DNA from 3 places in the Brevibacillus nitrificans genome. Region 2 is predicted to be linked to each of the others. Evidence: predicted binding sites of a transcription regulator. Region 2 holds the regulator's gene; each other region holds the start of a gene.
The links. Region 2 encodes LexA, which represses DNA repair genes until DNA is damaged. Its sites were predicted from a motif close to CGAACATATGTTCG; they were not measured.
Positions count from the first base shown of each region.

Region 1: a site for LexA is predicted at 4,143-4,156, ahead of EDM59_RS23915 (WYL domain-containing protein). Genes of this name have one in related genera too.
Region 3: a site for LexA is predicted at 5,701-5,714, ahead of EDM59_RS04595 (YolD-like family protein). Genes of this name have one in related genera too.

Region 1 covers NZ_RHHU01000017.1:132,684-143,511, reverse strand. Annotated here, with positions in the region: gene EDM59_RS23935 (nucleobase:cation symporter-2 family protein) at 1-1,062, opposite strand, end outside; gene EDM59_RS23930 (xanthine phosphoribosyltransferase) at 1,096-1,686, opposite strand; purine riboswitch at 1,960-2,061, opposite strand; gene rsgA (ribosome small subunit-dependent GTPase A) at 2,181-3,263, opposite strand; gene EDM59_RS23920 (hypothetical protein) at 3,507-3,755, opposite strand; gene EDM59_RS23915 (WYL domain-containing protein) at 3,877-4,098, opposite strand; gene EDM59_RS23910 (MFS transporter) at 4,238-5,479, opposite strand; gene EDM59_RS23905 (YcnI family copper-binding membrane protein) at 5,741-6,367, opposite strand; gene EDM59_RS23900 (copper resistance CopC/CopD family protein) at 6,380-7,672, opposite strand; gene EDM59_RS23890 (ABC transporter substrate-binding protein) at 8,130-9,191, opposite strand; gene EDM59_RS23885 (ABC transporter permease) at 9,213-10,004, opposite strand; gene EDM59_RS23880 (ABC transporter permease) at 10,001-10,828, opposite strand, start outside.
Region 2 covers NZ_RHHU01000003.1:334,069-344,896, reverse strand. Annotated here, with positions in the region: gene EDM59_RS03585 (HelD family protein) at 1-1,553, opposite strand, end outside; gene crcB (fluoride efflux transporter CrcB) at 1,590-1,955, opposite strand; gene EDM59_RS03575 (DUF896 domain-containing protein) at 2,041-2,238, opposite strand; gene yneA (cell division suppressor protein YneA) at 2,320-2,670, opposite strand; gene lexA (transcriptional repressor LexA) at 2,829-3,452, shown strand; gene EDM59_RS03560 (DUF456 domain-containing protein) at 3,500-3,985, opposite strand; gene EDM59_RS03555 (DUF4269 domain-containing protein) at 4,128-4,727, shown strand; gene ileS (isoleucine--tRNA ligase) at 4,767-7,844, opposite strand; T-box leader at 7,916-8,171, opposite strand; gene EDM59_RS03545 (hypothetical protein) at 8,246-8,788, opposite strand; gene glnA (type I glutamate--ammonia ligase) at 8,958-10,292, opposite strand; gene EDM59_RS03535 (MerR family transcriptional regulator) at 10,328-10,738, opposite strand.
Region 3 covers NZ_RHHU01000003.1:543,539-554,366, reverse strand. Annotated here, with positions in the region: gene EDM59_RS04620 (glycosyl hydrolase family 18 protein) at 1-786, opposite strand, end outside; partial or broken gene EDM59_RS04615 (2,3-butanediol dehydrogenase) at 964-2,010, opposite strand; gene EDM59_RS04610 (LysR family transcriptional regulator) at 2,143-3,063, shown strand; gene EDM59_RS04605 (AAA family ATPase) at 3,138-4,796, opposite strand; gene EDM59_RS04600 (hypothetical protein) at 5,009-5,299, opposite strand; gene EDM59_RS04595 (YolD-like family protein) at 5,375-5,680, opposite strand; gene EDM59_RS04590 (catalase) at 5,964-7,580, shown strand; gene EDM59_RS04585 (2-phosphosulfolactate phosphatase) at 7,669-8,406, opposite strand; gene EDM59_RS04580 (hypothetical protein) at 8,532-8,945, shown strand; gene EDM59_RS04575 (aminoglycoside phosphotransferase family protein) at 8,997-9,929, opposite strand; gene EDM59_RS04570 (cold-shock protein) at 10,044-10,247, opposite strand; gene EDM59_RS04565 (rhodanese-like domain-containing protein) at 10,691-10,828, shown strand, end outside.

The DNA.
Region 1 (10,828 bases), on a different contig from region 2:
GATGTTGATACCGGATGCGACTACCATCCCGAACATCGCTACCATCGCACCACCCAATACGGCGTTCGGAACCACCGTCGTCAGAGCAGCCAGCTTTGGCAAAAGACCGAGAACGACCAGGATTCCACCTGCACCGATCATCACGTCACGAGACTTGATGCCAGTCAAGCTTACCAGCCCTACGTTTTGAGAGAAGGCCGTATATGGGAATGCGTTGAAAATACCACCCAGCATAATGGCGATCCCTTCCCCGCGCAAGCCTTTTACGACATCCTCTTTGCTTACGTCTTTGTTCGTCACTTTCCCGAGGGCAAAATACACGCCTGTGGACTCCGCCATGCTGATGATGTTTACCAGAATCATGGTAATGATCGCGACGATGCTAAACTGTGGTGTACCGAAATAGAAAGGCTCTACGATGCTAAACCAGGAGGCCGTCGCCACATTGGCGAAGCTGACCATCCCCATAAAATACGCGACAACCGTACCGGCAATCAAGCCCAGCAAAACGGAAATCGCACGGATAAATCCTGTACACAGACGATTGATGAGAAGAATAATAGCAAGTGTGCCCAATGCCAGAAGCAGATTGCGCGGAGCTCCAAAGTCTGGCATGCCTTGACCGCCAGCTACGTTGTTCATCGCGACGGGAATCAGGGAAAGACCGATAATCGTAACGACCGAGCCCTGTACAACCGTTGGGAAGAAGCGAAGCAGCTTACCGAATAAAGGAGCTGCCAAAACCACAAAAATACCGGATATAATAATGGCGCCATACGCGGTTGCGAGATTGGTCTGCGAAGCGATCGCAATGATCGGTCCTACCGCTGTGAACGTACAGCCCAGGACAACCGGCAGGCGAATCCCCGTGTATTTCGTACCGAGTACCTGCAGCAGGGTAGCGATCCCGCAGGTAAACAAGTCAGCTGCGATCAAATAAGCGATTTGCGCCGGAGTCAGATGAAGAGCTCCTCCGATGATCAAAGGCACAACGACTGCTCCCGCATACATGGCCAAGACGTGCTGCAAGCCCAAAGTTATCACTTTTTGTTTGGATAACATACGATTGTTTCTCTTCCCCTCTATCTATTTGTTTTACACGCGTGTTGCAGCTGGTTCGATGAAATGAATATGTTCCGGAGACATGGATTCGATGCGTGCCAAAGACTCAATGCGAATGCCCTCTTTTTCGAGCAATCCGCGGCCTTCCTGAAAGCTTTTCTCGATGACTGCACCGATACCCACGAGATGTGCGCCTGCGTCTTTCACAATCTGGGTAAGTCCTACGAGTGCGGCACCTGTCGCCAGGAAATCATCGACGATCAAGACGCGATCCTCTGCCTGCAAATACTGCTTGGACACGCTGATTTGATACGTTTCCTGTCTGGTGAACGAGTGAACGGGAGCCGAGTAAACCTCCTCGGTCAAGGTAACCGCCTTTTTCTTTTTCGCGTAAATAAACGGTACGCCTAGTGCAAACGATGTTGCCAAGGCGAAGTGAATGCCACTTGCCTCAATCGTCACGACTTTGGTCACCTTTTCATCCGCAAACAGCTCCGCAAATCGTTTCCCAATGTTCATGGTCAGCTGCGGATCGACCTGATGATTCAAAAAGGCATCCACTTTCAATACGGATGCAGACAATACCTTACCGTCACGAATAATGCGCTCTTGCAGTTCTTTCATCTATGTTCCTCCTCCACGAATAACAACCGCCTGAAACCATTAGAAAACTTGGCTCCGCCAAGCTTTTGTGGCGGAGTCTTAGCTGCACCTATTCTTCCTGTATAAGGAAAGCCCAGAGTGAACAGATCACAGGGTGGCAGTAACGTAAATACCAACTCCAAGTGAAATCTGTCCCCTCTGGGCTTGTTTCGCCAGGGTACAGCACGCTATTCAAAGCGCGGACGTCACCAAATCAAATTCTTTTTATCAGCAAGAAGCCTGAATAGAAAAGAATCGTGACGTTCTCTCACTCGTAGTCAGGCGATTTACGGTCACCCGGTAGAAACTGTTGGGCCTTATTCCCAAAATTATACGAGCTTGCATATGCTTTTTGGATATTGACCAATCTATCATATCAGGCAGCCTACGGGCAAGCGTTAATTTTTGAAAGCTACTTCCGCCGCTCAAGCGTTGGAAAACATGGAAAGAGCCCCCGATTTTCGAGGGCTCTCTCTTTATCGCTTCGGCTTGCGCTGCCGCATCTGCACATTGATTTTTTTCCATTTATCCTTTTCAGCTGCCTGCAATCTCGCGTCTTCCTTGCGTGCCAGATGGGCCAGCTCCCTTTGCAGCTTGAGATAGCTGTCAAAGCGCGCTTTTTCCAGGGAACCATCCTCGATCGCTTCCCGCACCGCGCAGCCTGGCTCGCGCATATGCTGGCAATCCCCAAAGCGGCAGGACTGTCCGAGTGTCTCGATGTCATCGAACGCACCTCGGAAGCCTTCATCTGCTTCCCAGAGCTGCAGCTCGCGCATGCCCGGCGTATCGATCATCAATCCCCCGCTCGGCAACAGGAACAGCTCCCGGTGCGTCGTCGTATGACGGCCGCGGTCGTCCCCTTCCCGCACCTCGCTCACTTTTTGCATGTCGGTGCCGCTCAGCTTGTTGATCAGAGTGGATTTGCCTACTCCGGAAGAGCCCATCAGTGCGATGGTTTTGCCTTCCGAAAGATAAGGGGCCAGCTCCTCCAAGCCTTCGCCTTGCTCGGCACTGACGACGTGTACGGGTACACCGATCGCGATGGATTCCACTTCACGCATTCGTGCGTCCAGATCGTCGCACAGATCGGCTTTGCTCAGTACGATGACAGGTGAAGCTCCGCTTTCCCAAGCGAGAATCAGATAGCGCTCCATCCTGCGAATGTTAAAATCGTTGTTCAGAGCGTTGACCAAAAAGACCGTATCCACGTTTGCCGCCACGATCTGTTCTTCCACGTTGTCCCCAGCGGCCTTTCGTGAAAACTTGCTCTTCCGTGGTAAAACGGCGTGGATCGTCGCTTTTTTCTCTTCTGCACGTGGACTGATGACGACCCAGTCCCCGACAGCCGGATAATCCTCGCGGCCTGTCGCTTCATATCGCAGCTTTCCTGTTACCTCGCCCAAGAGCTCGCCATGCTCGCCAAGCAGGCGGTAGATCCGTTTATGTTCCAGTGTGATGCGTCCCACACTGTAGCCTTGTTCGGCATAAGGGGCAAAATGATTGGCAAAAGCCTCATTCCAGCCCAAAGTTTGTAAGGTTTGTTGTACTTGTTGATTCACGAATGGATTCCCCCTGCGAATGGTTTCATACATTGGCTTTTGGCCATACCAGTCACAGTCGAATCCTCAAATCAAAACCGTTATTGGAGTTCGTTTGAAAGGAGGATTCCTGTGACCCCGATTGCTACAATCTCTACCAATTTTGTGTTTGCCATAAAACATCTCTCCTTATCAAACCGAATGATCCAGTTTGTTGATGATTTCCCAGCTATTGTACCACGAAATACTACGGTTGCAACAGGCTCAGTCGCCTCCGCCACCGCCATCGCCGCCCCCGCTGTCAGATCCCCCATCGCTGTGACTGTGCCCGTGACTATGGCCATGCCCCCAGCCACTATCGGAATCATCTCGGCGCGGGTCACTATCGACGTAATACGGTGTACCGCTGTCAGTTGACGAGTGGGAACGCCCACGTCCACCCTTCTTTAAAGAAGAGCTCACTACCATCATCAATATGATAAACATGAACACGACGATAATGAAAATTTCCATCGTCTCCACTCCCTTCTGCGTCCAATCTTTGAACGTCCGTTGTCCCTTCAGTATACCACGTTTCCCAGCATAGAATGGAATGGACTGTCATTTCAGGAGGAGAATGGTGGAGCAGCACTCGCTAGCCCGCGGTCCGGCCCTCTGCTGGTGCTACCGCCAATATATTCGCTACGGCAAACACGCGATACGCTTTGCGCGCATAGCAGTATGCCTTCATGCGCTGGCCCATCGCATCCAGCTCTAAAATTCGTACGACTCTCCTGCTGGTTTCCCCGTTCTTATCAAGGTAGATCATCTCGATGATTTGCTGTCTTCGCCAATATTTGTTCAGTTCACGAATCATCAGGTTGTCACCGCCATTTCTTCTGTATGAACATCTTATCATCCAGAACGTTTGTTCGCAAGTTTTGTTCCCATTATATGCGAACAGACAGTAAAAAAAGACAAATGCCCAAAAGAGCATCTGTCTTTTTCTGTTGCTTTTATGATTTACGCACGGCTTTTCCGTACACGTAGAGGATCGGGGACAACAGAACCGCTGCCACGATCAACGACGCCCGCACAGATATTCGACTACCGACCCAGCCCACTGCCGGTCCTCCCGCGGTCTGTCCCAGCGCATTTGACTGACTGAGCATGGAGAGGACAGTCGCTCGGACGTTGCTGGGGATATTCATATTCAGCCACGTATCGTACAAGGGGCTGCTGATGGCCTCGATCACGCCGATCAAAAGCAAAGCGGCGAGCGCCCACCAGAAGCTCGGAGACAGCGCAAAGGACAAAATCGCAAGCAGCCGCAAGAACGTGAGTAGGAACATACCCGTCAGGACGATCCGCTCATTGTTGATATCCAGCCATTTTTCCGTGAGCTTGACCGCAATCAAGCCCAGAAAAGCAGTGGCGACCGCCATCACTCCGAACCAGACAGCCATCGAAAGGGGAATGGCAGCAGGAAAGCCGATTTCCCGAATCAAATGAGCTTCCCGCAGCCGATCATAGCCTTCTGAGGAAGCACCGCTAAAAAGCGTTACGATCAAGATCAACAGCAGGATCGGCTGCGTACGCACCACCTGTACGCCCGTAAGCCACGTTGTTTTCATTTCCTGCCACGCGGTGGAGCCTGCCTCCCGCACGCGGGGCATAAAACCCGTTTCTTTCATAAAGAGAATCAAAAGCAGCCCGAGGACCATATACATCAAACCGCCTACGAAGTAAGGAAGCTGCGTTCCCTGCATCGACAGATAGACGCTCAAGCCAATCCCTGCCATCGTTGCCACAAGCGAGACGCGCTTTGCACGCATGAACAGGCTCCCTAATTGCTCCTCTCCGTCCTCATCTGCAATCCACGCTGTATCTGCACCGCTGATAAAGGTATGACCTACGCCAAAAAGGACTTGGGCAAGAAGCACCCAGCCGAACATCGGAAGAAGGGGAGGCGCCCCCGCAAGCGAGCCCATCACTCCCTGCAGGACGAAGCCGCTGCCCAGCACAAACATCCCAATGATCATGGACAGGCGCCGGCTATATGTATCCGCCACCACTCCCGTTACTCCTTCGAAAAGTACCACGGTAAGCTCCAAAACGGTCCCTACAACCAGGAGCTCCAAAGGGGATAATCCCAGCGTCGCCACATAGAAAATAGCGTACGTGGTAAACATCGTCGAGTTGGCAAGAGCTGTGGTAAAACGCATGAGCATATACAATTTTGTCGCATTCATCTTCATAGGAACAAGATCCGCCCTTTTTTAGGCAGATCGACACGTTCCGTTTTCTACCTACTGCTGCAAAAGCGTACGTGTCGCTCTACCGCCAAATTTTTCTTTCTTTTTTGGGTGAGTTGCAGCTGTTTTAGATGCTAACATGATTCATACACCTCCGAGAGTAGTTAGCTCTATTATAAGGAATTTTCCTTTTTTGACGAGATCAGGCTTTTGTCCACCAAAAAAACCGTACAGATCGATGATCCGCACGGCCTCTTTTGATGCTTATGCTTTTTTGCGGAACAGGCTGACAATCGACAGCAGCAGAGCCAATCCCGACAGCACGATTGGAAGCGTATTGCTGCTTCCTGTCGCAGCCGCAGCTCCTTGCTCCGCAGCAGGCGCGGTCGCGGCAGCTTGGCCTGGCTCGTGGCCTGCTTCACCTGCCCCCTCTTTGATCGTCGTCACCGATGCCGGTGTCTTCGAATCCGGCGCTCCGGTCCATTCCACTACTTCGCCATCCGCATAGGTCTGGTAAGCCTTCCAGGACAGAGTACCCGCTTCTTTCGGGTTGGCTCCCACGAAAGCAAACTCTGTAAACTCATGCGCCTTGATCCCACCCTCTGTCGCAGTCCAGACCAACGCTGTGTTGCGGCCGTCCTTATCTTTTTCAAATGCATAGCTCCAGCCGGGGATAGGCTGAACGGTGCTTACCTTCACGTTCGCCGGGAATTCCAGCTTGACCTTTGTGGTATTCACGTCTTTTTCAACGGGTACTCGCACGGTGTATTTTTCATAGGCACCGGTAGTCGTTTCTTTCGGATAGACGTTGACGTGTGCCTGCGCAGCTGTCGCGAACGTCAAAATCGCACCTGCCATCCATACACTGCTCATCCATTTTGTTGCTTTCATCGAAAACCCCTCCTAATGTTGGTGCTGATGTATTACAGTTGTAGCCGAATCGATTGTGCTTGAATCAGCGGTAGTCGGATACTGCGTCTGGCTCATCCACATTCCTGCCAGGATGGCCACGATCCCTAATGCCACTTCCCAACGCAACAGCAGCGGGCGCAAAACATTCTTTTGACGCCAATGCTTTGTTTGCCAAAAGGCGATCACCAGCATGACACATACAGCTGCCACCTTTCCGTAAAACAGGTAGCTCCACGTAAGCGAGCTCTGGAAAATAGCGATCACATTCGTCTGGATGCCAAGCATCGCAATGCCAGTCAGTACGGCCAAAAGCGATGCAACGGCTACTGTCCGCAAAAAGAAGGCTTTGAATCCCTCGTTTCCCCGCTCTGCCTGTCTGTAAGTCAGAAGCAGGTAGAAGAGTGCCCCCATCCATAAGGAGACTGTCAGTACATGCAGAACTCTGAGCAAGAGAGACAGCCATACCGGTGATATGCCCCAGGCGTGGCCTCCAAATGCTTGCGTGCACAACAGCGCCAGCCACAGGATGACATACCAGCCGCTCACCATGCCCGGGATCGCAAGCAAAATCAAAAGTCCAAGCGAGACCAGCAGCATCATCGCAAAGGAAGATTGCATCAGGACGGACCAGCTTCCTTGCCACAGCGCATCTGTCAGCGACACAGCGGCGAGTGATTCATCGTAGAGGAACCAGAGGAAGACCAGTCCAATGATCGCCAGCCCCCAGCCGATCTGTCTCATGATACCCAGCAGTTTGCCAAACGAAGGGAGGCCGTAGCGCTCTCCTCTCCATGCCAACAGGTACAATCCGCCGCCCAAAAGAAGAATGCCTTGAGTCAGATACCGATACACAATCAAATAAGAGCTGTCAGATTTTTGGGCAGTTGGATCTACCACGGAAGCACTTTTTTGTCCGATCGAAAACGTCAGTCTTTCTTCCACCGGATGACCATCCTCGGAGACGACCGAAACAATCGCCGTGTACGTCCCTTCCGGTAGATCGGGCAATTTCGCATTCACTTGAGAAGCGTCTCCCGGCTGTAGTGTCGGCGCCTCGAGCTGGACCTCTTCTCCCTTCCAGTTGTACAAATTTATAGCTACCAGATCTGGCTCCAGGACTTCTGTAAAGCGCATGGAGATCTGGCCCGGGTTGGCTTGCAGAACTTCATTGTCTTTTGGCTGGCTCCCCATTAATCCGGCATGCGCCTGGACCGCTGTCGGTGTCACGCTCAGCACGAGGAACAGAGCCATCCAGAGTAAGGCTACGTATCGTTTCACGCTCATCACCATCCACTTTTGTTGCATAGCCTTTTCACAGGATTTATCGTACCAAACTTGATACCACGACCATATGGCTCAAACGGGCTATCTGCTGTGACGAATTGTTGAAGCAGGTGTAAAAAAACCAAAAAAGCGCTACAGGCTAGCCGACCCACAGCGCAGAATGCCAGTCATTTTTTCTTATGCTTTTCGCAGATTCCGCTGCCAGGAAACCCCATAACGATCGGATACCCATCCAAAGCTTTTACGGATCAGCGTCGAAGAGAGCGCATGAGGACAGCGCCATCTGCCAGCGTCATCCCCGCCTATTCTACTATCTCACCTGTCCGTTTTTCACTGTCTAGTAAAATATGGGAAAACCCTGCCAAGCGATGGCGATCGCGATTCACGCGGGGCGCCTGCGTTTGGCAGATGGCACAAAAAAAGAGACTGGCATCTCGTCCAGTCTCCGCTCTAGTATTTATCGGCCGCTCTTCATTTCTGTCCAGTAGCGATCGTATTCTTGCAACGCATCTCCTACATCGACGAGCCACTCCGCACGAGCGATGTCCGCCTTGTCGAGGAAGATCATTTTGTTGGAGCGGTATTCCTCGCTATGCAGGGAGTACGCTTGCTCGTTCGGGTTGCTGTAGCCGATCGACTCGTAGTTTTTCACACTGACTTGTGGATCCATCAAGTAGTCGATGAATTTTTCTGCCAGTTCCTTGTGCTTCGCGCCTTTTGGAATGGCCAGGGTATCTGCCCAAATCGTCGCGCCTTCTTTTGGAATCACGTATTCCACATCCGGATTTTGCGCGTGGATGAATGCCGCGTCACCGGACCAAACGGTACCGATCCATGCTTCTTCCGCGATCATTTTTTGCTTGATGTTGTCGGTATCAAATGCCACTACGCCAGGCACCAGCGTTTTGAGATCCGCGAATGCTTTTTCCAGCTCCCCTTTATCCTTGGTGCTGTTGGAGAAGCCGTTTTTGATCAAAGACATCCCCATGACTTCACGAGGGTCGTTCAAGAGAATCACGCGGTCTTTGTATTTTTCGTTCCACAGGTCAGCCCAGCTCGTAGGGGCTTCCTTGACGAATTTTTTGTTGTAGGCAATCCCTGTAATACCCCATGTGTACACGACGGAATGCTTGTTGTCCGGATCAAACGGAGGTGTCTGGAAGGTAGACACGATGTTTTTCATATTCGGGATGGCTTCCTTGTTCAGGTCCTCCAGCAGGCCGAGCTGAATCATCGTAGCGACCATGTAGTCGGAAGGCTGGATCAGGTCATAGCCCGAAGCGCCCGCTTGAATCTTCGCCAGCATTTCTTCGTTGCTGCCGTATACGTCATAGTTGACCTTGACGTTGTACTTCTGTTCAAAATCCTTGATGACGTCTGGATCAAAGTTATCGGCCCAGCTGTAAATGTTGAGCACTTGCTCTTCTTGCTTCTCCGATGACGATGACGAACAACCAACAACAGTCAATGCGAGTGCGGCGGACAAAGCGCCGATCATGAGGGACTTAAAACGTTTCATTTTCTCCTCCAGGCCTCCAAATCAATATGTGATAGTCTTCGAATCTTTACGTCGGAACAGCTCGGCGATAATGACCAAGAGCACGGTGCATACAATCAGCATCGTGGACAGGGCGTTTACTTCTGGCGACACGCCCCGTTTCACCAAGCCGTAGATATACAATGGCAGCGTCGTAGAGTTTGGACCCGCCACGAAAAAGGAAATGATGAAGTCGTCCAGCGACAAGGTAAAGGACATCAAAAAGCCTGCCACGATTCCCGGCATAATCAAGGGAAGGGTCACATGCCGGAGCGTTCCCCAAGGAGTCGCGCCCAGGTCTTGCGCAGCTTCCTCCAGCTCCTTGCCCATGTCAGCCAGTCGCGCGTTGATAATGACCATCACGTACGGCATGCTGAACGTGACATGCGCCATGATCAGTGTCGCTTTCCCCAGCTCCATATGAACCTGGCTGAACAGCACCAGCAGCGCTAGACCCATCATGATTTCGGGGATGACGATCGGCAAGTAAATCAGGCCGTTGACAAACGTCCGCCAGCGCAGCGAGTAGTGCTTGATCGCCAGGGCAGCAGCCGTACCGAGAACCGTAGCCAGCACGCTGCTGATGATCCCGATGGTCATGCTGTTTGCGAGCGCCGCCATAACCTGCCTGTTATCAAACAAAGAGAGGTACCACTTCCATGTAAAACCGCTCCACACGGCATTGATCCGTGAATCATTGAACGAGTAGAGCATCAAGATCGCAATCGGCAGATACAAAAAGACCAGCATCAGCCAGGAATAGCCCGATAATACGTTTCTGCGCCACGTTTTCATGCTGTACCCTCCTTCTTCTCGCTAGCTTTCGTCGCTTTGAAGAACAGAAGGATCAAGAGCATCGACAACAGCATCAAAACAATGGACAGGGCTGAACCAAACGGCCAGTCACGCGCAGACAGAAACTGGTTCTGAATGACGTTCCCCATCAAAGCAGACTTTGCGCCCCCCATGACATCCGGAACCACGAACATCCCGATAGAGGAAACAAAGACGAGGATGGAGCCTGTCACCACACCTGACTTGGTCATGGGCAGTGTCACGTGCCAAAAGGCTTTCCATGGCGTCGCCCCCAGATCGTATGCCGCTTCCAGCTTGCGGCGATCCATTTGCTCGAGAGACACATAAATGGGCAAGACCATGAAGGGAACGAGCGTGTACACCATCCCGAGCATCACGGAGCCCGAGTTGTACAGCAAGGGCAGTGGCTCAGTAATGATCCCCAAGGATTGCAGGATCGTGTTCACTACGCCTTGCGAGCGCAGGATAATGACCCATGCATAGGAGCGAACCAGAAAGTTGATCCAGAACGGGATCATCACCAGCAAAAGCCAAATCTGCTGTTTGGAACGCTCCAATCGGGAAATGTAATAGGAGAGCGGATACCCGAACAAGATCGACAGCACTGTTGTCAGAATAGCCACGACAAATGTGTCCCAAAAAATCTGCCCGTACAAGGGATCCACAATACGGATGTAGTTGTTTGCCGTGAACTCATAGACAACTTGCCCGTATGTTCCTCTTTTCAGAAAAGAAAGCACGACGATCAGCAGCATCGGCAAGACGAAGAGCGCACCCAACCACAACAGTGCCGGAAGCGCGAG
Region 2 (10,828 bases):
GCACTCAGATCCTGTGCTTCGTCGATAACGGTGTGATCGAAATGCTCAGCCTTGTTCATTCCCTCAACAATGTGCTGCAAATACAGTAACGGAGCAATATCCTCCGCCTCGAGCCGTTCATCCGCGAACAGATTGCGAGAGGATTGGCAGACATCCAGCAACACCTGATCGTCTACCTCAGCCGTTACCAGCTTCCGGAGGAGACTTTCATCCGTAACCATCTCCTTGTACGACGCGAAGACATCGAGCTGCGGAAAAGAAGTCATGTACGTTTCCAAAATCTGCTCCAGCATTTTTTCGAACTTCGCAAGACCTTGTTTATCTAGATCTATTTTCAGCTCGCGGAGGTGGGCGAACATCTGCTTGTTCATCTCCTGCTTCAGATGCTTGCGCAATGCATCGAGCCGGCGTTGATACGGCAGATTGGCAAATTGCTCGAGAAAGCTTTGGCGGATGAACTCCCCGCTAATCGTAAAAACCTGTTTGGTCTTGTTATACTGGAAGCTTAGCTTCTTAAAGGGAATCCTCGTTTCAATCACGAAGCGAATGTATTGTTCTAGCGCATCCCTACATGCAAGCGAGCCTTTAAAGCGTAGACGATTTCGGGCAAGCTCCTGCTCACGCTCATCCTGACCATCTTCAAAGAACAGCTGTAGCGGTTTATCCGGGCTAGTAATTCTCCAGCCTTTCGGGAGCAGCGGTTTGACAAGCCGTGCCGCCCAGTCAACGAATGTTGATTGCTGGACATCATCGACTCCGAGCTCTGGGAGGACGTCGGATATATAGGTTAGGAACATCCGGTTCGGAGCGAACACCATGAATTTTTTCGAAAGCATCGTGTCCTGATAATTGTAAATGAGATAAGAAAGTCTATGTAAAGCAATCGTTGTCTTTCCGCTACCAGCTACCCCTTGCACGACAATTGGCCGTTCCTTTTCTGCCCGGATAATGTCATTTTGTTCTGATTGAATGGTCGCGACAATATCTTTCAGACGACTGTCGTTTGCCTGATTGAGGTTGGCCGCCAAAAACTCATCGATGAATCCCTCTTGCAGGAAGTCATCCGGGTCTCCCATTTCCCGATGAATGGTTTCTTTGACCGCCCCATCGTAGATACCGGTAATTTTGCCGTCTTCCATCGCAAAATTGCGTTTCAAAGTGACTTCTCCACGCACAATCTCTCGACCCATCCGGTAAAAGGCTTCCTTGCTCTCACCGGAATAATAAAGACTCGCAATCGGTGCCCTCCAGTCCACGACGACAGAATCAAAGGTGTCACCGCGGACGATCCCCCGTTTGCCGATATAGACCTGGTCCAGCTCGTATACTTCATCCTTCATGAAATCAACACGCCCGAAATAAGGCTTATCACGTCCATGGTCTTCCAGGTAGCGCAATTCTTTGGCTTTCTTTGAATTGACGACCTGTTTGACATAATCATCCGTAGCTTCGCGAATGTCCTCGCGTAATTGTGTGATTTCACTGTCAATTATCGCGATGGTATCATCCAACTTCTTTTGTTCCTGTTCATATTCCCGGTGCTGGGTACTCATACCCATCCCCCCTCTCATTCGACTCATCCAATAGCGTTACGTCCACTGTCGAGCTAGCCAAATCCCTGCTAAACAGGATAATAATCCGACTCCAACACTTAGCAATACATAAAGGATTCCACGAATCACTTGTCCCTCTCCCCAGAAAGTAACCACTTCCAGAGAAAAAGTAGAAAAGGTCGTAAATCCGCCCATCACACCTGTTGTGAACAACAAATAGAGCTCCGGAGAAAGGCCTCCTTTTTCTTTCCCCCAAACAGAGAGGATTCCGATCAGGCAAGATCCGAGTATGTTCGCAAGCCATGTCCCCAGTGGCCATCCTGGTAGATTCGCCAATAGCGATAGTCCATAACGCATAACTGAACCAACAGCTCCTCCAATCGCTACTGCCAGCCACGTCATTTTTCCGCTCTCCTTTACCTCAATTCGGAATAAAAAGACACCCCAGCTTCAAGCGAGGATGTCTGTGCTATCAATACATGTTATCTTACTGTTTTCGTCCATTTTCTTCAAGGTCTTCCACATAACGGATCGAGTCCAAATTCGCACGCAGCGACATTTTTACGGCATCGATGTATTTTTGACGAAGAGCTTTTTGTTCGAGTTTTTCCTCATCGGTTAGCCCAACTTCCTTGGACTTTTTCACCAATTCGTTGATGCGTTTGATTTCTGCGTCAGATACCACTACTGGTTCCTCCCCACCTGTAAGTAATGCCGCTCCATTATACCATAACGAGGACACTACGCAAGCAGATCAGGCAAGCTTTCACAATCCTTGCTCGGATGAAACGGGGATCTTCAAGGTCTGTCCAGGATAAATGATGACACTCTCCAGCTCATTTACCTCTTGGATCGCAAGAATCAGCTCATTTACTTCCATCTGCGCCTCTTCCTGATAACGAATCGCAAGCTTCCACAGGCTGTCTCCCTCACGGACGGTTACTTCCTTTACAGGGAGGACTGCATTCGCATCAGAAGCAAACACTAGTTCGGTCAGCAAGTAAAAAAAGAGAGAGAAGCTCACTACAAACATAATAGCCTGTCCGCGGGTAATACCCACCCTTGCTCGGCGCGTTTCCTTTTTCGCAAATCGATTATGTACAGTCATAACAGACATCATTATTCCCTCCTACAAACGTACGTTCTGTTTTCTTGTTATCATCATACATGGGAACATACGTTCATGTCAATAAAAAATCGAACTTATGTTTGTCGAACGCAAGATCCCATGGTATAATATAGGAAAATATGTTCGAGAAAATAGAGGTGTCTTCTATGTCAAAACTATCCAATCGACAGCAAGCCATCATCGATTTCATCCGCAAAGAAGTGCGCGATAAAGGATATCCCCCTTCCGTGCGTGAAATCGGTGAAGCCGTTGGTCTTGCCTCCAGCTCTACGGTCCACGGACACTTAGCTCGCCTAGAAAAGAAAGGCCTCATCCGCCGCGACCCTACCAAGCCTCGCGCGATTGAGCTTCTGTCTGAGGAAGATCGCTTTCAAGATGATTTTGAAGATTCCGTTGTTCGTGTCCCTGTTATCGGGAAAGTAACAGCCGGGCAGCCCATTACGGCAATTGAAGACGTAGAAGAGTACTTCCCACTGCCAGAGAATATCGTTACATCGGACAAGGTGTACATGCTGCGCGTTTCCGGAAACAGTATGATCGATGCAGGGATCCTCGACGGCGATTACGTCATCGTTCGTCAACAGCATGTCGCCAACAACGGAGATATCGTTGTCGCCATGACAGAAGAAGATGAGGCTACTGTCAAACGCTTCTTCAAAGAAAAGAATCACTTCCGCCTCCAGCCGGAGAACGCGACGATGGAGCCAATCATTTTGGATGCTGTCTCTATTTTGGGAAAAGTCATCGGCGTCTATCGCTTGATTCATTAATACGCAAGAAAAGAAAAAAGACAGCCGAGGCTGTCTTTTTTCTTTTGTTATCTCGCGATGAAAAACCAGATGATCATCGCCACTTGCAAAACGACTTTCACGACTGCACTTCCCAAAAAACCAATCAACGAACCAAAGCCCGCTTTAACCGCTCTCTCCAGTGTTTGGTTTTGAATAAACAGCTCCACGAGAACGACGAAAACGAATGGCAAGATGATCATTCCGAACGGAGGGAACAGGAAGATCCCCGCTAGAATCCCCACGACAGCAGCTACGGATGACCACTTGGAGCCCCCGTATTTTTTCACGAAGTACATGTTGGTTAAAAGATCCGCTCCGTATAAAAGCACGCTGAGGGCAACCATCCCCCACCAGAAGGATGAAGGCAGTCCTGCTCCTGGATCTGCAATGAAAAAGTGATAGAGCAGAAAGCCTACCCACAGCAGAATCGTATCAGGCAAAACCGGCAGAAAGATCCCCGCAATGCTTAGTACAAACAAGGCTACTACGACAATCCATAACAGTATATCCACAGCTCCCACTCCTCTCTGTAAGGTATACGTGTGATTTTCATTTCCGTTGCACTCTGTTTCGCTCCCTACTACAATGAAAGAACTGCCCTTCCCTACGATCGTTACCCAAAATGTGCAGATGGATACAAAATGGAGGCAATTCATGAAAAATTGGCGTGACCTTTCTTATTTACAAACAGGCACATCCAAACAACGCGCTGCTTGGGATGCGCTCACTTCAACACGTGTCATGGAGAACCTGAAAGCCTACGATCCCGTTCTTGCCGGCACCATTCCCTTGGACATCGACATTGCGGAGAGCGACCTCGATATTATTTGTACGAGCGACGATCTCGAGCAGTTTGATGCCAGTGTCCGTGCATTCTATGGGGAATGGGATGGATATCACGAGACTCGCCTCCTGGTAAACAAAGTCCCTACCAGCGTTATCCGTTTTTCTGCAGAAGGCTTTCTCTTTGAGATCTTTGCGCAATCTGTTCCTGTTGAACAGCAAAATGCGTATCGCCACATGGTTATTGAAGCGAGACTCCTGGAAATGGGCGGTCCAAACGCTTATCAAGAGATTCGCAAGCTCAAGCAGCAAGGCATCAAGACAGAGCCTGCCTTTGCCCTTTACTTCGCGATCGCGGGTGCTGATCCTTATCAAGCCCTCTTCGAATTAGAGACTTACTCTCAAGAAGAACTGTTCCGCATGCTGGGCAGCAGGAAAGCGACAAGCCAATCTCATCCGCTAGAAGCGTGAGCTCGGCTTGTCGCTTTTGATTCGATATAGCTTCCTCGACTACTCGATACGCAGACGTACGCTCGAATCCCCTAACGAGAATGCTACCATATCCTGCTCATTCCCATAGCGTAATTCAGCAAGCAATACACTTTTCCAAAGCACCTGCTTGAATCGCTCGATCGCTTCTCTCACTTGCTCATCTGCATCCAGTGTAAGGGACACCCTTTTTTCGATCGGTAAGTCGAGCTTCTTGCGATAATCCTGGATCACACGAATCACTTCCCGGACGAGCCCCTCTTGTTTTAGCTCCTCCGTAAGCTTCGTATTGAAAGCGACTTGCAGCTGATAGCCCGAAGCCGATGCAAATCCTTGCTTCCCTTGCTTTTCGACCATCAATTCATCCACAGGAATTCGAACCTGTTCCCCCTCTACAGTCAGGTTCACGCCTCCTTCTTCCATTACCTGCGCAGCCTCTGTATCTGTCAGTCCTTTCAATAATTCCTGGATCGGCGCTACGAGCTTTCCGTATTTTTTCCCTGCCTGTTTTAGATTCAGCTTGAAGTGATAGGAAACAAAGCCTGCCTCGCTTGTTACCAATCTTACCTCTTTCACATTGACTTCCTCTTTGATGATGGGAGCAAAGCGATCGAGCGGAAACACCCGTTCCGTGGTCAGCAAAAGCTCTGCCAATGGCTGGCGCGTCTTGATCCCCGTTTCATTTCGGATGTTTCGCGCAAGCTCGACAACCTGCCGTGCCATTTCCATCTCCTGCTCCAGGTTCGGATCGATGGCAGACGTGTTCGCCTTTGGATAGTCGGACAAATGGACGCTCTGCTCTCCTGCCAGGTTGCCATAGATATCATCTGCAATCAGGGGCGTGTACGGAGCAATCATCTGAGCTAGGGTCACAAGAACTTGATGCAGGGTTTGGTAGGCAGATCGTTTGTCTTCCGTCATCTCGGTGCCCCAGAAACGATCACGGGAACGTCTGATGTACCAGTTGCTCAGGTCATCCACAAACGCTTCTATCTCTTTTGCCGGGTTCATAAAATCGTACGTCTCAAGACCTTTCTCCACCTGCAGCAAGGTAGAATTCAATCGGGATAGCACCCAGTGGTCCAATTCGTTGGTGACTGCCTGCGGATCAGGCGCGGGAGTATATTGATCCAGCAAGGCGTACATGGCATAAAAGGCGTGGATGTTCTGGATCGTATCGATGACCTTTGACTTCGCCTCCGCTACGATGCGTTTGGAAAACCGCTTGCTGCTCCAAGGCGCGCTGTCTGACAAGAGTGCCCAGCGAAACGCATCCGCACCGAACTCATCGATTACTTCCCACGGATCGATCCCATTCCCTTTGCTTTTGGACATCTTCTGACCGTTTTCATCCAGTACATGACCGGTTGAAATGACGGCTTTGTACGGTGCCTTGCCATTGTAGAGGGTGGATACCGCCAGCAGACTGAAAAACCATCCCCTCGTCTGGTCAATCCCTTCCGAAATCATGTCAGCCGGATACTGCTCCTGAAAATCCTTTTCATTGCCAAACGGATGATGATGCTGAGCAAATGGCATCGACCCACTGTCGAACCACACATCAATGACCTCTGGCGTTCTTTCCATCGCACCACCGCAGGAACAGCGCAGCTTTACCTCATCCACAAAAGGCTTATGCAGCTCTATGCTCTCATCGACCGGTTCGATGGCCCTCTGGCGCAGTTCGTCTATACTTCCGGGTGCATACTCACATCCGCAATCCTGACAGAGCCAGATGTTGAGTGGGGTTCCCCAATAGCGGTTGCGACTGATGTTCCAGTCTACCAGTTCCTCGAGAAATTTACCGAATCGACCGTCCCGTAAATGCCCCGGATACCACTCTATTTTTCGATTGTTTTCGATCAGCTGTTCTTTGATCGCCGTCGTCTTAATGAACCAGCTCTCCATCGCGTAATAAAGCAGCGGAGATTTGCAGCGCCAGCAAAACGGGTAACTGTGCTCATAGCGCTCCTTTGAAAATAACAAGCCACGATGAGCCAAGTCTTTCACGATGTCTACGTCACACTCTTTGACAAAGCGTCCTGCAAAATCAGTGACTTGATCGGTATAACGGCCTGCCAGGTTAACTACATTGACAAAATCCAGGTCATGCTGGCGTGTGATCCGGTAATCGTCTTCCCCATGAGCTGGGGCCGTATGGACAATACCCGTACCGCTTTTATCGCTGACGTAGTCTGCAGCCACTACGATATGGCCTTTATCCACATGGATATAGGCAAACGGCGGTTCGTACGGAGTCCCCATGAATTCTGCACCTTTATGCGTAGACAAGATGACGAAATCATCCTTTAGAACAGACTCCACCAGATTTTTGGCTACCACGTACACTTCGTCATTTTTCTGTACACGTACATAGTCGAGATCTTTGTTGATCGCCAACGCCACATTTGCGGGGAGTGTCCAAGGTGTCGTCGTCCACGCAAGAAAGATGTCGCTATTCTTTTTACTGCGGAACTTCACTGTCGCACTCAGATCTTTCACGTCTTCATAGCCTTGTGCTACTTCATGCGAGCTTAGCGTCGTCTGACAATCCGGGCAATAGGGGCTCACGCGATGTCCTTTATACAGCAAATCCTTTTTGTGGATCTCGGACAGGATATGCCAAACACTCTCGATATAGGAATTGGTCAGCGTAATGTAGGGGTCATCCATATCCGTCCAGTACGCAATCCCCTCTGTCAGTTCACGCCATTGCCTTTCGTATTCAAATACACTGCTCTTGCATTTTTCTACAAACTTCTCTACTCCGTAGTTTTCGATCTCCTGTTTACCCGAAATCCCCAGCTGCTTTTCCACCCCAAGCTCTACGGGGAGTCCATGTGTATCCCAGCCCGCTTTACGGACAACCCGATACCCTGCCATCGTTTTATATCGACCGATGAAATCTTTGATCACCCGACCAAGGACATGACCGATGTGTGGCTGTCCATTGGCGGTTGGCGGACCTTCGTAGAATACAAAACTGGGTTTCCTTTCCCGATTTTCGATTGATTTTTGGAAGGTATTGTCCTGCCTCCATTGGTTCAAGACCCTGAGCTCACGAACCCTCGCTTTTTCTTTCACATCCACGCTTTTCATCTGACTGCCATCCTTTCCCAAATGAAATGTGATGGAGAATGGACCCGAAAAAAACAAAAAAATCCCGCCCCCTAAGGGACGAGATTTACTCTCGCGTTACCACCCTTGTTCCAAAAAGATCATGGCAGCCATGACTTTTCAGCACTCTACTACGTACCATCATACGCGTCCCTTTTAACGGCGGGATCCCGGGTCAGCTTACTTGCACACTTCAGCCTTCCTTCTCGGAGAGGATTTTCGGCTACATCTTGAACGTTGGCTTTCAGCACATGGCCAACTCTCTGGGGAACAAGGAAATAGCTTACTCTTTCTCGTCAATGAATTTCGTTCGTTCAATTGGTTACATCATTTTTACAATACTTTTTATACGTTGTCAAATTTCTTTTTGGATGTCTCGTCTCCTATTCTTGCAGCAGGTCGTTCGAGGTATTGCCAGCCTCATCCGTTACCATCAAGTGGGTGGAAGGATCAGCAATCAGCATCTCGACATAAGAGCGGAATGTCTCATCATCGAGGTCATATGGCGTACTGAAAATGACGGAGATGGTGATTCCCTGATTGTCCAGCCATAATTCGTAAAATGATCCATCTGGCCGTTCGAATTTGTAGATATCATATCTGCCATTCGGCTCCGTGTCCTTGGTCACCGTTGACGTCACGTGATCGTTACCGTCTTCTGTCCACTTGTACGTGCCGATTCCAACCTCCAAATCTGTGATGTCAAAATCATTGTACACTCCGTCGCTCAAACTGACGTACTGCAGTCGGAATCCTTTTATGTCCTCGTTAAAGCTCGCCGTAATCTGAACGGCATTTCCACCTGGTCGAATGCTCACCTCCACGTCATCTGTTAAAGAAGGAGCTTCTTCATCTTCGCTATTCTCGCCTAACCTAGTACGGTTTTCGGACGAGCCTACACCATGCGGGCGACTTTCATCGCACATGGCGTTCCACCAACGAATAAGACAAGCTCTTACAATGGGCATTTTCATACTAAGCCAATCGCAAATGGCTGTCTGCTATCGAAAGTTAACCTATATGTAACGAGGGAGTTAATTCGCCAAACAAAAAGAAAAACCCCTCGCACCTAGTGGCACAAGGGGTTTTGGCTAATTAATATGTGCTCATGTACTGCTCGCGCTCCCAAGCGTGGACGCGTGTGCGGAACATATCCCACTCGATTTCTTTTGCTTCGATGAAGTGCAGCAGCGCATGCTCACCCAGCGCTTCGCAAATCACTGGATCAGATTTCAGGCACTCGATCGCTTCTTTCAAAGTAGCAGGCAGGTTAGAAATACCGTTTTCTTCGCGCTCTTGCTCGTTCATCACGTAGATATTGCGGTCAATCGCTGGTGGTACCTCTACCTTGTTCTTGATTCCATCCAAACCAGCTTTCAGCATAACAGCCAGAGCGAGGTATGGGTTGGTTGCTGGGTCTGGGCTGCGTACTTCGATACGAGTACCCATTCCACGGGATGCTGGAATACGAATCAACGGAGAACGGTTTTTCGCAGACCATGCTACATAGCAAGGAGCTTCGTAGCCTGGAACCAGACGCTTATAGGAGTTTACCAGCGGGTTTGTGATCGCAGTAAATCCGCGAGCGTGGTTCAAAATACCAGCCAAATAGTGTTTCGCGGTTTGGCTCAGGCCCATTTCATCAGTCTCATCGTAGAAAGCGTTTTGATTTCCACGGAAGAGCGATTGGTTGGCGTGCATACCGGAACCAGCTACCCCGTACAGAGGTTTTGGCATGAAGGTCGCGTGCAGACCATGCTTTTGCGCAATGGTTTTTACAACGAGCTTGAAGGTCAGGATTTGGTCTGCTGCTTGCAGAGCATTTGCGTATTTGAAGTCGATCTCATGTTGACCTGGAGCTACTTCATGGTGAGAAGCTTCTACTTCATAGCCCATTTTCTCCAAAGTCAGTACGATATCGCGGCGGCAGTTTTCACCGGAATCGAGTGGAGCAAAGTCGAAGTATCCACCTTGGTCATTCAGATCGAGAGTTGGTTCGCCTTTTTCATCCAGTTTGAACAGGAAAAACTCAGGTTCTGGGCCGACGTTAAACGCACTGAAGCCCATTTCTTCCGCTTCTTTCAGAGCGCGCTTCAGGATGTAGCGCGGGTCTCCCTCAAATGGAGTACCATCAGGATTGAAGATATCACAGATCAGGCGAGCGATTTTACCGTGCTCGTTTCCCCAAGGGAATACGACCCAAGTATCCAGATCTGGTACCAGGTACATATCGGATTCCTCGATACGAACAAAACCTTCGATGGAAGATCCGTCGAACATCATTTTGTTGTCGAGTGCCTTAGGCAGCTGGGACAGAGGGATTTCTACGTTTTTGATTACCCCCATCAGGTCGGTAAACTGCAGGCGGATGTACCTTACATCTTCTTCTTGAGCCAAACGCATAATGTCTTCTCTTGTGTACTTGCTCACATTTCTCTCCTCCTGTCTCTAGGTAAAGCTCTATATCAGTGGAAGAAGCGGGAAAGCTCCCCACGTATCAATGCATCCTCGCCGTGACGAGAAGCATTGCGATACATGATTTGCTGTTTCAAAAGCTGGTGCAAGTCTTTTTCCGTCATTTCCTTGCGCTTCGCCTCCGAGGTCACCGTAATTTCGGATGGTTTCTCAATAGGCACTTGCATCTGCAATACTTGCTTGATTCCAGCAATGTTCAAACCTTTTTCAATCAGTGCTTTCACTTCCAGCAATCGATCCACATCATTGAAAGAGAAAAGGCGCTGTTTCCCTTCGGTGCGGGCTGGCTGAATGAGCTCGTTTTGTTCATAATAGCGAATTTGCCTCGCAGTAAGATCCGTCAATTTCATGACGATCCCAATGGGAAAGAGGGCCATATTTCGACGAATGTCATCACTCATGACTTGTCCCTCCTCACTTGTTATTCCTTACCCCTATTCTATGCAAGTTCATAAATCCTGTCAACAGATGTTAGGGAAGGTTACACAACA
Region 3 (10,828 bases), 210 kb from region 2:
CCATTCTCTCGTGTAAAAGGGAATCGCGAGAATGATTTTTTCAGAAGGAACATCCTTCATGAGAAGCTGTATCCCTTCCTCTACCCAACTGAGCGAAGCCACCGAGCCTACTTTTTCTCCCCCGCCCAAATCCTCGTCGTAGCCCATCATGACGATATAATCCGCTATTTCCCCCAAAGCTTTCCGATCGTAGCTTCCCGACCAGAACGGATCTGGGTTTTCCCGAGTAACATCTACCGAAATCACAATTCCGTGTGGGCCTAGCGTTGATTTGAGTTCCTTGACGAAATGAACGAAGTCGTCCTTGTTTTTCGGATTAATATTTTCAAAGTCTACATTGACTCCATCTATTTTCGCGGGGACGAGCTTTTCCTTCAGCATCTCGGCAATCTTTTTGTGGTTGTCCCGCTTCCCAATCATCTTGTCGGTCAGCTCCGCATTGAACTGATTGCCGAAAAAGGCCCACACCTTTCTACCTGCACCATGTGCCCATTCGAGGTAGCGCTGATCCGCCTCACCAGAAACCATCCGTTCATCATCCAGACTAAACCATCGTGGAGAGACTACATTCATCTCGGGAGAAGCGTTGTTCTGTTCAATGTAAATGTCAGTGGTTCCAAAAGCATTCCATCCAAGTAAAATACTGCTCTTGTTTGAAATATTGTTCACTTTTGCCTTGGGTGCCTCACTCTGGGGAAGTGCTTGTTGACGAGACTGTCCGGACGGGCTACAGCCGAAGACTCCAAGCATGAGGACGATGAATAAACAAATCCCCCTGATTCGCATGTTCACTTTCCTTTCGCACCTGAATTTGCTTCGGTTAGTTTGTCCAAATGAATACAGCATTCTTCCTTTGTGAGTGGTTTCCTGATTATCCCTGCCCTTGCCAGAAAAGACGCAAAAAGCAGGCAAGAATGATATCCTGCCCGCTTTGACTCATGCTTTGCTATGATGACAAATTCGTTACCCTTGCGTATTCACCAATATTTTCGCCTGGCTCTTATCCTTGATCAACAGCTCCAGCCCCCCATCGACGATTTGGCTCAGCTCGATCTTTTTAGTGATGACGTTCTTGACGTCCAGTCTTCCGGATGCCATGAGATTGATGACCTCTGGGAAAACGTGACGATAGGCCAATGTCGATGTTACATTCAATTCCTTGATCATGACGAGGCTCATGTTCAGCTCCACCGGTTTCGTGAAAGCTGCAATGACCATGAGCTCTCCGCCTTTTTTCAAAACGGAAATCGCGCTGGAGAATGTCGGCTGCGCCCCCGCTGCTTCATAAGCAATCTCTACTCCGCCTGTCAGGGACATGATTGCTGGAACGGTATCCTCCGTAGCTGCATTCACGATGTAGGCAGCTCCCAATTCTCTCGCCTTAGCCAAACGTTCCTCGGACACGTCCACCATGACAATTTCAGAAGCACCCGCTGCCTTTGCTGCGAGCAAGGTCAGTAAACCGATGGGGCCAGCGCCAAAGATGGCAACTTTATCTCCCACCTTCAGCCTGCTTTGACGTACGGCTTGCATAGCTACTGCCGTCGGTTCTACCAGTGCCCCTTCTTCCAAGGATACCGCGTCGGGAAGCTTATGCACCATATAAGGGTCGACTACCACGTATTCGGCAAATCCACCGTTTGCATTCAAGCCTACAAATCCAAACGATTCACACTGATTGTAACGTCCTTTTTTGCAATAGTCGCAATGTCCGCAATAGATGAGGGGTTCAACCGCTACCCGGTCACCCGCTTGAATGCCTGCAACCCCTGCACCCACCTCGACAACTGTCCCCGCAAACTCATGACCGAGTGTCAAGGGTGCCTCTTCTTTGGAAAGGGGATGCGGACCATTTACTTGGACCCCAACACCGTGATGATAAGCGTGAAGGTCACTCCCGCAAATTCCCGCCTATGCGGTTTTGATCTTCACTTTTCCTGCCGTAGCTTTTGGTTCGACTACTTCTTGGACACGGACGTCTTTTGCCCCATACCAGACTGCTGCTTTCATCTATCATTCAGCTCCTTTACCTTTTTAATGAAGAAAACGGTTACAGGAATAGTTTACTATGGCTTATTTTTAAAATAAAATTAATTATCACACATGTATCTTAAGAAAAAGTAATAGAAAAGGAAGAGCTCGATGAATATCGATCAATTGCAATACGTGGTAGAAGTGGCGAGAACCAAGTCGATCTCCCTTGCATCCGAAAACCTCCTCGTTACGCAGTCTGCGATCAGCCAGTCCATCAGCCGGCTGGAGGAGGAGCTGGAAATCAAGCTGTTCACTCGATCTCGCATGGGCGCGTTCCCTACCCAAGAAGCAGCGCCTATCATCGAAAAGTGCTGGTACATTCTCGATACCGTCCAAGCCATCAAGGAAGAAGCCAAATACCAGAGCGAGGTCTTGCGAGGAAATTTGCGCCTGTCTGCTATACCGGGCGCCATGCCCATGCTGGTGAATGCTGTTTCGAGCATGAAGAACAGCTACCCCGAAGTCACATTCGAGCTGTCTGAAAAGGCATCTGGAGAAATCATCAAAGACATACGCAACCACCAGACGGACCTCGGACTCATCGCTATGTACGAAGGTGATCTGCGCGGGAGAAGTCCAGAGGTCACGTTTCAAATGATCACGGAAGGAAAGCTGGTACTCGCGGTAAACCCAGAAAGCCCCTTGGCAAGCAAGAAGTCGGTAACGCCGCAGGAGCTTGCGGGTCAGCATTTTGCCCTGTATCACGACGAATTTGTCGATTCCTTTATGGATCAGCTCGCCACGCTCTGCGGACCGATCTCGATCTTGTTTCGAACAAACAACACCAATGCGCTCAGTGCAGCGCTCAAGCAGCAAATGGCAATTACAGTCGGCCATGACTACTCCTTTTTCTTCGACCTTTTCTCGCAGAATAGCGGTGTCTCCATTCTTGAAGTGGAAATGCCTCAACGGCCGATCCAGTTCGGATGGATGTCCGCAGAGAAGAGCCAGGTCAGCCGTATCGCCGAAAGGTTTCTCGACCGTTTTCAATACGAGTTCAGCAAGCTGCCGCCGGTGATACATCGCTAATCGAGATGGCCACCCATGAAAAAGGCGAGCTTTCCCTGTCTACAACCCGGGGAAGCTCGCTTTTTCATGGATTCTTACTGGTTTTGCTCCTCTTCCGTCGAGACCGATTTCCCCTGCCCGTACAATTGCTCATGCAGCTCTTCGATTTCTTCTCCAGTCAGATCGCCGCGCTTCAGCAGTTCCTCTGCGATCGCATGGACGAAGTCGGAATAATCCCGCGCCAGTTTTTTCACTTGGAGCATTTGGTCCTGCAAAAGCTCGTTAATTTTCGGACGCAGTGATTTCAGACCGTCTACACGTGAACCGGTAGCCAACCAGCTGAACAACTCATCCCCCATCCCCACGATCCCGAGATAGGCGCCTGCCAGCTCTGTCGCCCGATGCAGATCGGAGGTAACCCCGTTCAGCTTTTTCTGCAAAAATTCCTCTTCGACGGCTCTTGCCGCGAGACAAACCTGGATTTCCGCCAGGATTTCGCTGTCACTGCGGTTATATCGTTCATGCGTCGGCTTGGTAGCAGCCAAACCGAGTGCCCCGCCACGTCGAATGATCGTTACCTTCCAGACGCGTTCATGAGGCTTCAATAAAAATTGAGCGACCGCATGACCCGCTTCGTGGTACGCGACGTTGCGTTTTTCGTCCTCACTCATGGAACGCAGAGGCTGGGCGATTCCCCATTCGTACGTCTCCATGGCTGCCCGAAAGTCCTCGTAGTTGGCGACCTGCGCTCCCCGCTGATGGGCGATGACAACGGACTCATTCACGATATGCTTGATCTGCGCCGGGCTGTACCCGATCGTATCCAATGCAGCTTTTTCAGGTGTTAACGTCTCATCGTGCTTGACTTTTTTGAGATAGTATTGAAAAACATCGATCCGTCCGTCATAGTCAGGGGAATCCACCCAGAGCTGTCGGTCAAAACGTCCTGGTCGCAGCAAAGCGGAATCCAGCACATCCGGGAGGTTCGTCGCTGCAATGGTCATGACAGGCGGCCGTTCCGCTTTTTTCCGGCGAAGACCCAGCGACCGCAGCAGCTTCGCGATTTTGGTGCTATCGATGTTTGGAGGGTCCATCTGCAGCAGCAGTTCATTTAAGAGCCCTGCTCCTCCCATCCCGAGCATCCCACCTGCGCCCATCCCGCCTCCTTGCCGTTTCATCCCGATGGCATCGATTTCGTCAATGAAAATAATGCATGCCCCGTATTCGGTGGCCCGCTTTCTCGCCTTTCTGTACAGCCCCATCACTTTTAGATTCCCGACGCCAAAGAACATGTTTTGAAAGCTGGGAGCCGAAGCATACGCAAAAGGAACTTGTGCCTCGTTGGCGATAACTTGCGCCAAATACGATTTCCCTGTACCTGGCGGCCCGCAAAGGAGCAGCCCGCGGATAGCCTCCCCGCCCATTTCTTTAAATTCTTTGACACCCTTGAGCAAGGTCACGATCCGTTTCGCATTTTCCACAATCTCGGGATTCCCCCGGTAATCATCCCAGGTCGAGCCTGTTTCCCCCGGTAGAATCCAGTACGTACGGCCACGTGCCAGGAACCAAAAAAGCGCGACAAACTGAATGATGATAAAGACAATCGCAAAAAGCAGCTGAAAGAGAAGAGATACAATCCCCCAGGCGACCGCCCAGTAAGTCGGTCCACCCACTGTCAAAATAATCAAGACTGCGGCAATGATTCCGAGCCAGAGGAGGATTTTTCGCCACCGAATCCACTGATATCTCCTCATGGCACCAACTCCTTTTGCGAAATATTTGGATTATTGTATGAGGAGACAAGCCTCGTGGTGCCACGTCCACCCATCGGTGCACGTTCCCCGAGGAGTGATTCTTTACCACTATATTCGGATTTCCATCCAAATCATGTCTCGGAACGAAAAAAAGAAACGGATTCGGCATTGTCAAAAAAACAGCCTTCCCCAAAGGAAGACTGCTCCCAGCTTCATTCAAAGCGCTTTTTAATGTCGAGAATGTACTTGATCATTACCGCAAGTCCTCCGATGAAGTAGAAGACCAATAACGTATAACCGGTGGGATCAATTGAGGTCATGGACACTAGGACGTTTAATGGCAAAATGTAGTACAAAATATCCTTCAGGTAACCCAATACAAAGCCTGGGTCAAATGAGCCTTGCCAAAAGGAACGGAACAACACGATCAGAAAATCGATGATCATAAGTCCAAAAATCGCCCAGATCGTATAGATCATCCAGTCAGCCAACGAGTAACCCATAGTGTATCACCACCTTATCCTCCATCGTATGCGCTCGGAAAAACGCAGGTGAGGATAGGCAGGGCGGATTTTTCCCTATTTCGTGACGCTCACGATATCTTTTACCCGAATCCAGCGTGAGTCATCCTGATTCACAAGTTTGACCGAATAATGCTCTACATCAATTTCCCGGACAAGCCCCCATGCACCGTTTACAGTTCCATAGACACCTGCCGCTTTTTCGAACCATTTGATATGGATCGGATAGCTGTATTGCGTACTGTCATAGATACGAAAGCACATTTCTCCAAAATCGTCTTCCGCGACAACCGGTCGCTCCACAAATGCCGCCATCGATCCGGCAGCAGGATACTCTGCTTCTTGTGAAGATTCTCTAGCCATTCCAAACCCTCCACACAACACGAACTTATGTTCTTATTATGCAAGATTCGTGACGAAATGGCAAGAGTCTTTCCACAAGACATTCACCATGAAATAAGCACGCTTAAGGGGCGCTTTACGTCAGGGTGCCAATGCTCGGCTCTTGCTCGAAGACCCATGACTCTCAGGAAAGGGAGCGATCAAAAAGAGAATGGAAAATTTTCGCGTATACATTTCCATTTCTGGGAAGCATACAGAAGAGAAATCGAAGAATGACATGTTAAAAAGGAAGGCAGGAAGGACAATGGATACGAACAATCACTCTCAAACGGACCATGCTGACGATGACACCTTAACCAATAGACAGGGGCATCCGATCACAAACAATCAAAACATTCGAACAGTAGGAAATCGCGGTCCGGCTACCTTGGAAAACTATGATTTTATCGAGAAAATCAGTCACTTTGACAGAGAAAAGGTGCCAGAGCGTATTGTTCATGCACGCGGAGCCGGCGCCCACGGTTTCTTTGAAGCGTATGGAACGGTCGGCGATGAGCCTGTTTCCAAATACACACGGGCAAAGCTCTTTCAGGAAAAAGGCAAGCAAACTCCTGTTTTTGTACGTTTTTCAACGGTTGTCCACGGGCTTCACTCTCCTGAAACGCTGCGGGATCCCCGCGGATTTGCTGTGAAATTCTACACGGAGGATGGCAACTGGGATTTGGTGGGCAACAACCTGAAAATCTTCTTTATCCGGGACGCCATGAAATTTCCGGACATGATCCATGCTTTCCGTCCTGATCCCGTGACAAATATACAGGATCCACGCCGTTTCTTCGATTTCTGTGCAAATTCTCCCGAGTCTTTTCATATGGTGACATTTGTGTATTCGCCCTGGGGCATTCCCGCTAACTACCGCATGATGCAAGGCTCGGGCGTCAACACCTACAAATGGGTGAACAACGAAGGAAAGGGTGTCCTCGTCAAATATCACTGGGAGCCAAAACAAGGCATCAAAAATTTGACGATGAAAGAAGCGTCAGAAATTCAGGGCAAAAATTTCAACCATGCAACCCAGGATTTATATGAGGCGATTGAGCGCAAAGACTACCCCGAGTGGGAGCTGCTCGTACAGATCATGGAGGACGGCCCTCACCCTGAGCTTGATTTCGATCCGCTCGATGATACAAAGCTATGGCCGGAAGATCTGTTCCCTTGGCGTCCAGTCGGCAGAATGGTCCTGAACAAAAACCCGGAGAACTTCTTTAATGAAGTAGAACAAGCTGCCTTCGGAACGGGCGTCCTGGTCGACGGACTGGATTTCTCTGATGATAAAATGCTGCAAGGAAGAACCTTCTCCTATTCGGATACCCAGCGTTATCGTGTGGGCGCGAACTATTTGCAGCTGCCGATCAACGCAGCCAAAAAACGCGTCGCAACGAATCAAGAAGGCGGACAATTACGTTTTTACAATGACAAAGCTCCTGGACAAAACCTGCATGTGAACTACGAGCCGTCCAGCATGGGCGGATTGAAAGAAGCGGAACAGGTGGGCACCGAGTACACTCCACATGTGGAAGGAAACCTGGTTCGAGAGTCTATCGATCGCCAAAGCAATACCAAACAAGCAGGCGATACTTACCGCCATTTTGAACAATGGGAAAAAGATGAGTTAATCAACAACCTCGTGAATGATCTCGCCATCTGTCCGCAGGTGATTCAGGATAAGATGATGGCACTCGCGGAAGAAGCAGATGAAGACTATGGCCGTCGTTTACGGGCAGGCTTAATGGAGAAAAGCAAAATGAAGGATGGCTACAAGCTGGAAATAGGGGAAGAAATGCACCCGCTCGGGGCAAAAGATGCTCATCAGGCGGTAAAAGATGCCATCGAAAAAGGACACGACCAAGATCCGTATTAAACGATCGTCATTTGAAAGCTCAAAACCCTGATTTTTCTTCGTGCTGGAGAAAAATCAGGGTTTTTTCCTGTGCAAAGGATAACAGCGTTCAAGTTAAAGCCGCTTGATAGGCGTCCTCGTGATTTAGGATTGGAACTGCATCGCTGCTATTGTACATAGACGCGATCGCAACATCTTCCGGGTATCCTCTTTGAATCAGCTCCTGCCCTGATCCACACTTTTGCAATAGTTCAACCAGTTGCCCTCTGGCCATCTGGAAGGCACCGACTGCCATTTGCGCCTCAGGGGAGAGCGTATGCTCCGTCAGCTCGTCTAAAATGGCTCCAGCTGCAATCATATCCTCGATCGCCGGTCTCATTGTGCCATTCGGCCATCTCTCTCCACTCGCAATAACCGTAACGGTGCCTCCTTGGTCGCGAATAAATCTGGCAACCGCCGATGCATTGCGCAAGCTGGCAGCAATCACGATCGCTCCGCACCGTTTTGCAAGAACCGTGCAGGTCGAACCATTGGGAGAAGGAAGAACGATACGGGTTTTTTCCGGAACGTTGGCAAGAGATGCCGGAGAAAGTGAGATCTCCTCCCCACGCTTGCCCGCCAATATTGCCTGGTTTTCTCGTGCAAAGGAACGTGCTGTCTCGTCTTTCATCCGGTAGGGAAATACCACTCCTCCTTTTCCGATCACGACATCTACACATGTCGTAAAGGACAGAACATCGACAATTACCACCATATCGGAGGCTGCACCCACGTGCTCCACCCCTTCATATCCCCATTCAAAGCGGGCGCTGTAGTCCATTTGTCTAAACAAGTCCGCTACTCTCACGGTTCTCCCCCGCCTTCTAATAGAAATGGTTCCTTGTCCCATTACGTTCGCCGTTACAAATGAAGACAAGGTGAAATAAAGTATATTGTCCCACGAATCAATAAACGAAGAATGGAGTGACATGAATGTCTGATCGTAAGCACAGGACACAAATCGTTCGTACAACTGGTATCCTTCAAAACAACCTCGGCGTCGCCCTCACTGCTCACTTGGACCTGGTCAATCTCAACAATGATCCAGTAGAGGTGCGTGTGCAAGTCCTGAACTGGGGTGATGCGGTAACGCAAACAAACCCTGTCAGCACTTTGCTCGATATCACGCAAACGCTCGCAGGAAACACTCGCATGGCTTTCAATGCGACAGTACCTGCTTCCTTCCACTATGAAGTGCGTCTGTCTGTCGGCTGCAACAACGATGGCGAAGGAGACAATGTTCTTCTCACCACCTATGGACGTACTGCAGTTGGCGGCGGTCAAGTGGTTGGTCTCTCCGTACTGGATAGCCAATTCCAGACGGTTACAGTCGAATCTTGTTTCTAAGAAACGGCAAATGAAAAGGAATTATGGTCCGTCCATAATTCCTTTTTTCCTTTACATACGTTTGTACCAGTCAGGAACCAGCTGCTCAAAGAAGTCATGCTGAAGCGAGATGCGCTCGATTCTCTCCTGCATCTCCCGGGTTTGCTGAGGAATGACCCGAATCGTCCAGACGAAAGAAGAGAACATCGCCATCGCTGTGTAGAGACAGTAGCGCTTCCAAAATATTTCCGAAATGCTCCCTTTTCGCTCATGATATCCATCGATTTGGCCGATACTAAAGGGAGTGCTGATTTCCTGCGAAAAAAACGCAAGCTTGGTGAAGTCGTGAACGGGATCGCCCCAGTCGAAGCGATTGAAATCAATGGCTCCTGCGTAATGTCTACCCGCCACAATCAGATTTCCCACATGAAAGTCATCATGCAGAAAAACACTTGGTGTACCCCTAAGCGCTGCAGCATGTGTATCAATAAAACCCAGGATGCGATCTGCATTCGCGATGGAATGACCACACGCAAGATACGCCTCCACATAACGAGAGTGCTTTTGTTCGTAGCAGCGCTGGTACCAGTCTGTGATCTCGGATGGAGCAGCTATCGTATGCATGAGAGCCAGCTGCCTGCCTGCTTCTTTCCCGATCAGATACTGCTCCTCTGCGGTCAAATTTCCAAGAGCATCTTTTGCATCCTCACCTGCCACATAAGACAACACCATAAAACAGATAGCGAACTCCTCTACGAAACCAAGTTCAATTGGTCGTGAGGCTTTGACACCTTTTCTCGCTTGCAGAGTTTGCAATACTTGAAACTCGGCTTTCTTTTGCTCCCATTGCTCACGATCCGCCACTCGCAGCACTCGCTGTTCGCCGTCAGACAAAATCACATGGAATTTTCGATCTGTAGAAAAGCCTTTGAGGATCGGCTCGATATGAATGGTATTTTGAAGCGAAGAAGCGGTACGAATCAAGTGATCCAGCCATAACTCCACGTGCCTTCCCCCCTTTTCTTCATAGGGTTCGATTATACGCGGAATTAGAAAGAAATGGTAGTGGGGGAAAAAGAAAAAACTGCCCGCGAACGGACAGTTTTTTTAGAAGGAGACTTACAGTTTAACTACGTTCTCAGCTTGTGGACCACGGTTGCCTTGAACGATGTTGAATTGAACGCGTTGACCTTCATCCAAAGTTTTGAAACCTTCGCCTTGGATCGCGCTGAAGTGAACGAATACATCGTCTCCGCCTTCTACTTGAATGAATCCGAAACCTTTTTCTGCATTAAACCATTTTACTGTTCCGTTCGTTTGCATTTAAAAAAACCTCCAAAAAAGTCAATTTTGAATATGCTAGTCATATTTACCGAAGCAAATAAAGCTCACATATCATGAAGAAATATCAATAGTCTTTCTATTGAATGGATATGCCTTCATGATATGTGAATTCCTACTTACTTCTTGCATAATATGCTTGTATTTGTAGTACGGAACTCAAAATCTAGTAAGGTACATCTTTTGAAAACCTAAAACAACGAAAGCCCTTCCTCTCTTTCATCCTTGCGGCTCCGATGACCGCGCCAGTGTGAATCGGGCATTCAAAAAAACGTAAGGGATCCTCTATCTGCGCACGTGGATATTACGATCGGATTTTCAAGTAGCAAACTTATTCTACCATGCCTGTCCAGTAAAAGCAACAGCTCACTGTGCCATGCCATATTCTTATGTATCTGATACAATTGGTGTAAGGAGTGATACGATTGAATAAACCTACCATAAACAAACGTGAATTCGAACAGCTGCAGCATGAAAACGCGAAGCTAATTATTCTGGATGTTCGAGATGTCGAAAAGTATCAATCAGGCAGCCTCCACGTGCCGGGGATCGCTACCAAGAAC